Regions from separate parts of the Thioalkalivibrio sp. ALE11 genome, predicted to be linked through region 1. Evidence: predicted binding sites of a transcription regulator. Region 1 holds the regulator's gene; the other holds the start of a gene.
What was found. Region 1 encodes FliA, which starts transcription of late flagellar genes. Its sites were predicted from a motif close to GCTAAAGTTNNNNNNNNNNCNGCCGATA; they were not measured.
Positions count from the first base shown of each region.

Region 1 (3,413 bases):
GCGCGGATTGCACTGCGCCAGATCCGCCGCATGGGGCCGGATTCGGTCACCCTGGTCACCATGGACGCCCAGCGCATCGGCGCGACGCGGCAGTTGCAGGCCTTCGGCCAGATGGCGGGCACCGCGGTGCGTGTGGTGGAGACGGAGGCCGAGCTGCGCGAGATGGCGCGGCGCTCGGCGGGCAGCGGGCACCTGATCCTGGTGGATACCGCCGGACAGTCGCCGCGTACCGCCCCGCGCGAACCCCTGCTGACGGACATGCCTGCCGACGTGCGCGCGGAGACCTGGCTGGTGATCGCGGCCACCACCCAGGGCATGGCCCTGCGGCGGGTGCTGGAGGCATTCGCCCCCACGGAACCCTCGGCCCTGGTGCTGACCAAGCTGGACGAGGCGGAACAGCTGGGGGAGGTGCTTTCGGTGCTGCTGGACCAGCCGCTGGGTGTCGCATTCATGAGCGACGGCCAGCGCATCGCCGAGGATTTCCATCGCGTGGATACCGGACATCTGACCCGCCTGGCGCTGCAGGAGGAACCCGAACACGGGGCGGCCGATGCCTGGGTCGACGAGGCGATGCAGGCCTGGCGGCGGCGCCAGGCGACGGAACGCGAGGCCCGGCGGCCGCGATCCGCGGACGAGCCGGCCGCGGGCGAGGAACCCGCCCCGCTGGAAATGATTCAACCGGTGCTGAAGGGACGTCATGTCACACAACACTAAGCCCCTGAAGGTGGTCGCGGTGGCCTCGGGCAAGGGCGGGGTCGGCAAGACCAATGTCTCGGTCAACCTGTCGGTCGGACTGGCCCGTCTGGGACGCGAGGTCATGCTGTTCGATGCGGACCTGGGGCTCGCGAACGTCGATGTGCTGCTGGGCCTGCGTCCGCAGCGGACGCTGCACGACCTGGTGACCGGGGACGTCGAGGATCTGGAGGACGTGATCATCGAGGGCCCGGAGGGAATCCGTGTGGTGCCTTCCGCGTCCGGGATCGCGACCATGGCCAACCTGAGCCGGCCGGAACATCACGGCCTGATCCAGGCCTTCAGCATGTATACACGACCGCTGGACGTGCTGGTGGTGGATACCGCCGCCGGGTTGCAGGAGTCGGTGACCAGTTTCTGTCAGGCCGTGCAGGAGACCCTGGTGGTGGTCACCGACGAGCCGGCATCGATGACCGACGCCTATGCGCTGATCAAGGTCCTGCATCGGGATCATGGCGTGAACCGGTTCCGCGTGGTCGCGAACATGGTGCAGGGCCGTGCCGGCGCGGAACGGGTGATGCAGAAGCTGCAGGCGGTTTGTTCCACCTATCTGCCGGAGGTCATACTGGATCTGGTGGGCGTGATTCCGCTGGATGATGCCCTGCGCCAGGCGGTGCAGAAACGGGCGCCGGTGGTGCAGCAGTCTCCGGGCAGCCCGGCGGGACGGGCGTTCCTCGAGCTCGCGCGCAAGGTCGACGGCTGGCCGGTGGCCCGCGGCGCCAGCGGGGGGGTTGGATTCTTCGTCGAGAGGATGCTGCAAAGCGCATGAACACGCCAAAGAACAGACTTTCGGGATACGCCCGGGCGGGGACCGGAGGACCGGATCAGCTGGTCGCGGACCACGTCGAGCTGGTGAATCGGATCGCCCATCACCTGATGGCCCGGCTGCCGGCCTCGGTGCAGGTGGATGACCTGGTGCAGGCGGGCATGGTGGGGCTGATCGAGGCCGCGCGGCAGTTCGAAGGCGGCCAGGGGGCGACCTTCGCCACCTACGCCGGGATCCGCATCCGCGGGGCGATGATCGACGAGCTGCGTCGCAGCGACTGGACGCCGCGCTCGGTGCACCGCAACAGCCGGCGGATCTCCGAGGCGATGCAGACGGTGGAGGCCCGCGAGGGCCGCGCCGCCCGCGCCCCGGAGATCGCCGAGGAGCTGGGCGTCCCGGTGGAAACCTACTACCAGATGCTGGATGATCACGCCGGTGCCCATCTGTTCGCGCTGGACGAGGTGGGCGGCCCGGAGGGCGAGGCGGATCGCGTGCTGGAAGGGCAGGAGCAGTCCCCGTCGCGGCGCATCGAGGCCGGGGAGTTCCGCGAGGAACTGGCCGGCGCACTGGGCGATCTGCCCGAGCGTGAACGACTGGTGCTCAACCTGTACTACACCGAAGAACTCAACCTGCGCGAGATCGGTGCCGTGCTGGACGTGACCGAATCGCGCGTCAGCCAGATCCGCAGCCAGGCGGTGCACCGTCTGCGGGCGCGTCTGGGCTCGTGGCTCGAAGACGTCGAGTCCCTGCAGATATTCTAAGGTTCAAACACATTCCCGGAGCGAACTGTGGACAAGGGTATGAAAATCCTGATCGTGGACGACTTCTCCACGATGCGGCGCATCATCAAGAATCTCCTGCGGGATCTTGGCTTCAACAACACCATGGAGGCCGACGACGGGAGCACCGCCCTGCCGATGCTGCAGAACGGCGACTTCGATTTTCTGATCACCGACTGGAACATGCCCAACATGCCGGGCATCGACCTCCTGCGCGAGGTGCGCAAGGACGAGCGGCTGAAATCGTTGCCGGTGCTGATGGTCACGGCCGAAGCCAAGCGCGATCAGATCGTGGAGGCGGCAGAGGCCGGCGTGAACGGTTACATTGTGAAGCCCTTCACGGCCGAGACGCTCAAGGAGAAGATCGAAAAGATCTTCGAACGTATTGAAGCTCAAGGCTGAATACCGCGACCGGCTGACACGGCAAGAGAGACCCGATGACCGAACAAGAGAATGCCTCCGGGGAAGACCGGCTCGCACTGGCGCGGGAGCTGGTGGGCGCTCTGGAAGGCGGTGACGAGGAGGCTTCGCGCCGCCTGATCCAGGAGCTCGCGCGGCCTTACGAGCGCGAACTGTTCGACGAACTGGGCAAGCTGACCCGCGAACTGCACGAGGCCCTGGAGAGCTTCCGGGGCGATTCGCGTCTGGTCGAGCTGGCACAGGACGAGATTCCGGATGCGCGCGAGCGTCTGAGTTACGTGGTGACCCAGACCGAACAGGCCACGCACGAAACCCTGAATGCGGTGGAATCGTCCCTGCCGATTGCCGAGGCGTTCGCCGGGCGCGCCGCGGAACTCACCGAGAAATGGACCCGGTTCCGCAACCGCGAACTGTCGGTGGAGGAATTCCGCGAGTTCGCGCGCGAACTCGATGCGTTTTTCGAGCAGACCGGCAAGGACACCGAAGAACTGCGCCGGTTGCTGTCGCAGGTCCTGATGGCACAGAGCTACCAGGATCTCACCGGGCAGGTGATCCGGCGGGTCATCCGTCTGGTCACGGACCTGGAGGAAAGCCTGGTCTCGCTGATCCGCCTGTCTTCCGGGCGCCTGGAGAAGGATGCCCGGGCGGCGGCCGAACAGGCCCCGGAGGCGGAACAAACCGCGCGCGAGGAGGAC
Region 1 covers NZ_KB906168.1:49,500-52,912, reverse strand. Annotated here, with positions in the region: gene flhF (flagellar biosynthesis protein FlhF) at 1-714, shown strand, start outside; gene F620_RS0107120 (MinD/ParA family protein) at 698-1,522, shown strand; gene F620_RS0107115 (RNA polymerase sigma factor FliA) at 1,519-2,280, shown strand; gene F620_RS0107110 (chemotaxis response regulator CheY) at 2,320-2,700, shown strand; gene F620_RS0107105 (protein phosphatase CheZ) at 2,736-3,413, shown strand, end outside.

Region 2 (3,413 bases), on a different contig from region 1:
ACTGCCTTCCGGCGCATCGCGAGGAAGAGGTGGCCACCGACGTGCTGGAAGGCCCGCAGAGCGTGGTGTGGGACGAAGCGGAAAACCGCCTGCATGCGCAGAAGGCATTGATGGAATTCCTGGTGCGCGCGGCGGACTGACGCATGCAGGAGACGACCGGGGAGGGGGAGCGAACGCCGCCGCAGGGCGCCGGCGGCGGTCCCGGACAGGATCACGGCGGATCCTCTGCCGGAAGCGCGCTGCGCGCGCGCATCGGCCTGTTTCTCGGGCCGCTGGTCTTCGTGGCCTTTCTGCTGGTCCCGCCGCCGGAGGCCTTCGCCCCGGAGGCCTGGCGGGTCCTGGGCCTGACCCTGTTCATGGCCGTGTGGTGGATCAGCGAGGCGCTGCCCATCCCGGTCACGGCCCTGCTGCCCATCGCCCTGCTGCCACTGACCGGCGTGGTGGCGATGGACGAGGCTACCGCACCCTACGCCAATCCCACCATCTTTCTGTTCATGGGCGGTTTCGCGATCGCCCTGGCGGTGCAGCGCTGGGGTCTGCACCAGCGGCTGGCGCTGGCGATCCTGTCGCGTTCCGGCCGCGGGCTGCACACCCTGGTGGGCGCCTTCATGCTGGCCACCGCCGGGTTGTCGATGTGGGTCAGCAATACCGCCACCGCGGCCCTGATGTTGCCGATCGCGCTGTCGGTGCTGGGGCTGATGGAACGCGACGGGGGCCAGGGCCTGCAGGGCATGGCGCCGGACAGCCGCAGTCCGGCGCTGGCGCTGCTGCTGGGCATCGCTTTCGCGGCCAACATCGGCGGCATGGCCACCATCATCGGTTCCCCGCCCAATGCGCTGACCGTCGCGTTTCTCAATGACCGCTACGAGCTCGGGATTGGTTTCATCGACTGGATGCTGCTGGGCCTGCCGCTGTCGCTGACCCTGCTGGTCATTGCCTGGGTCCTGCTGACCCGCTGGGTGTTCCCGGTGCACCGCATCCGTCTCAACGGGCTCGACCGCATGCTGCAGGAGCAGGTAGGCGATCTGGGGCCGTGGAGCCGGGCGGAGTTGCGCGTGGCGACGGTGTTCCTGCTGGTGGCGCTGGCCTGGATGTTTCGTCCCCTGCTGGAGGCGTGGCTGCCGCTGGAACTGACGGATGCCGGGATCGCGATCCTCGGGGCGGGGCTGCTGTTCCTGATCCCTTCCGGGGCCTCGGGTCAGCGGCGGCTGCTGTGCTGGGATAACACGCGCGAGCTGCCCTGGGGGGTGCTGCTGCTGGTCGGGGGTGGTCTGAGTCTCGGTTCCGCCATCGAATCCTCGGGTCTGGCGGAACTGACCGCCGAGGCGCTGATGGGCGCCCAGGCGTGGCCGCTGCTGCTGGTGATCGCGGGGGTGGTGCTGGTCACGATGACCCTCAGCCACGTGACCAGCAATACCGCCACCGCCGCCACCCTGCTGCCACTGGTGGCCGCTCTCGCGCTGCGCATGGACGTGCCGGTGGGGCTGATGACCCTGCCGGTGGCGTTCGCCGCGTCGGTTGCATTCATGTTGCCGGTGGCCACGCCGCCCAACGCCATCGTGTTTGCCTCCAATCGCCTGCGCGTGGTGGACATGATCCGCGGCGGGGCTCTGCTGTCGGTGATCGCCATCGTGCTGGTCAGCCTCGCGGTGTATGCGCTCGCCGAGCCGTTGCTGCTGCGGCACGTGGGCTGAGTGCGTGGGGAGGCGTGTGACCCGCGCGGCTCAAGTCAGGCCGCGGCCGGCCGCTAGCGGGGGCGAGAGACTCGCAGCATGGCGCCCGTAATCCCGGGCGCGAAGAAAGCTTCAAGGGAGAGAGAGATGCTCAGGAATATCCGGATCGGAACCCGCCTGATGGGCGGCGTTGCTATCGTGGTGGTCGCGGTCGTGGTGCTCACGCTGGTGGTGGTGATGAACAGCCTCGGCAACATGGCGGACCGCGCGGAACAGCGTGAACTCAACGACCTGAGTGAACTGCTGATCCGGCAGCTCGATCAGGAGGCCGATCGCGGGACCGCGATGGCACAGGCCGTGGCCGCCATTCCGGACGTGCAGCAGGCCTTCGCCCGGCGGGACCGCGAACAGCTGCATGCGATGACCGTACCGGGTTTCGATCACCTCTACGAGGAATACGGCGTACGCCAGTATCAGTTCCATACGCCGCCGGCGACGTCCTTCCTGCGGGCACACCGTCCGGATCGCTACGACGATGACCTCTCCGGGTTCCGCCAGACCGTGGTCGATACCAACCGCGACCGCCGGCCGATCTCCGGGCTCGAGGAAGGGGTGGCCGGCCTGGGCATCCGCGGCATCGTCCCGGTCTCCCACGAAGGTGAACATATCGGATCGCTGGAATTCGGCATGGCGTTCGACGATGCCTTCTTCGAGGACTTTACGGCGGATACGGAAGCCCCGGTGGCCCTCTACCTGCAGCGCGACGGGACCTTCGAGGCCTTCGGCAGCACCATCAACGGCGACTCGACCTTCAACCGTGAGGAAATGGAGCGGATTGCCGGCGGTGAGGAACTGGTGCGCCGGACCGAGCACGACGGTCGTCCGATGGCGGTCGTCGGGCGTCCGGTGGAAGACTTCTCCGGCGAGCCGGTGGGCGTGCTGGAGCTGATGGTCGATCGCAGCGATTACGTGGCGATGGCCCGCAATGCCACGGCTACCGTGGTGGGCGTGGGCGTGGCCGCCATCGGCCTCGGCCTCCTGCTGGCCTGGTTGCTGTCGCGCAGTATCGTGCGGCCGCTGCGCGATACGGTCGAGCGTCTGGACGACATCGCGTCCGGCGACGGGGACCTGACGCGCCGGCTGGAGGCCGACGGCAACAACGAGCTGGGGGATCTGGCGGCGGCGTTCAACCGTTTTGTGGGCAAGATCCACGAGCTGGTGAAGGAAGTTGCCGCCGGCGGCGACCAGGTGGCGGCCGCAGCCAACGAGCTGTCCGCGACCAGCGAGCAGACCAACGAACAGGTCGGCCGCCAGCAATCCGAGATCGACCAGGTCGCCACGGCCATGAACGAGATGACCGCGACCGTGGCCGAGGTCGCCCGCAACGCCACCGAGGCGGCGGAAGCCGCACAGAGCACGGACAAGGATGCGACCCACGGTCGGGAGCTGGTGGAACAGACCGTCAGTGCGATCAACACCCTGTCCACCCAGGTGGAGAACACCGCGCAGGTGATCGAGCGGCTGTCGACCGATGCCGAGGAGATCAACAAGGTGCTGGAGGTGATCGGGGACATCGCCGATCAGACCAACCTGCTGGCGCTGAACGCGGCCATCGAGGCGGCGCGGGCCGGCGAGCAGGGCCGCGGCTTCGCGGTGGTGGCCGACGAGGTGCGGACCCTGGCGAGCCGGACCCAGGATTCGACCCAGGAGATCCAGGGGATGATCGAGCGGGTGCAGAAC
Region 2 covers NZ_KB906167.1:226,749-230,161, forward strand. Annotated here, with positions in the region: gene argF (ornithine carbamoyltransferase) at 1-140, shown strand, start outside; gene F620_RS0106640 (DASS family sodium-coupled anion symporter) at 144-1,694, shown strand; gene F620_RS0106645 (methyl-accepting chemotaxis protein) at 1,821-3,413, shown strand, end outside.
Region 2: the regulator FliA is predicted to act here: its motif matches at 1,723-1,750, upstream of F620_RS0106645 (methyl-accepting chemotaxis protein).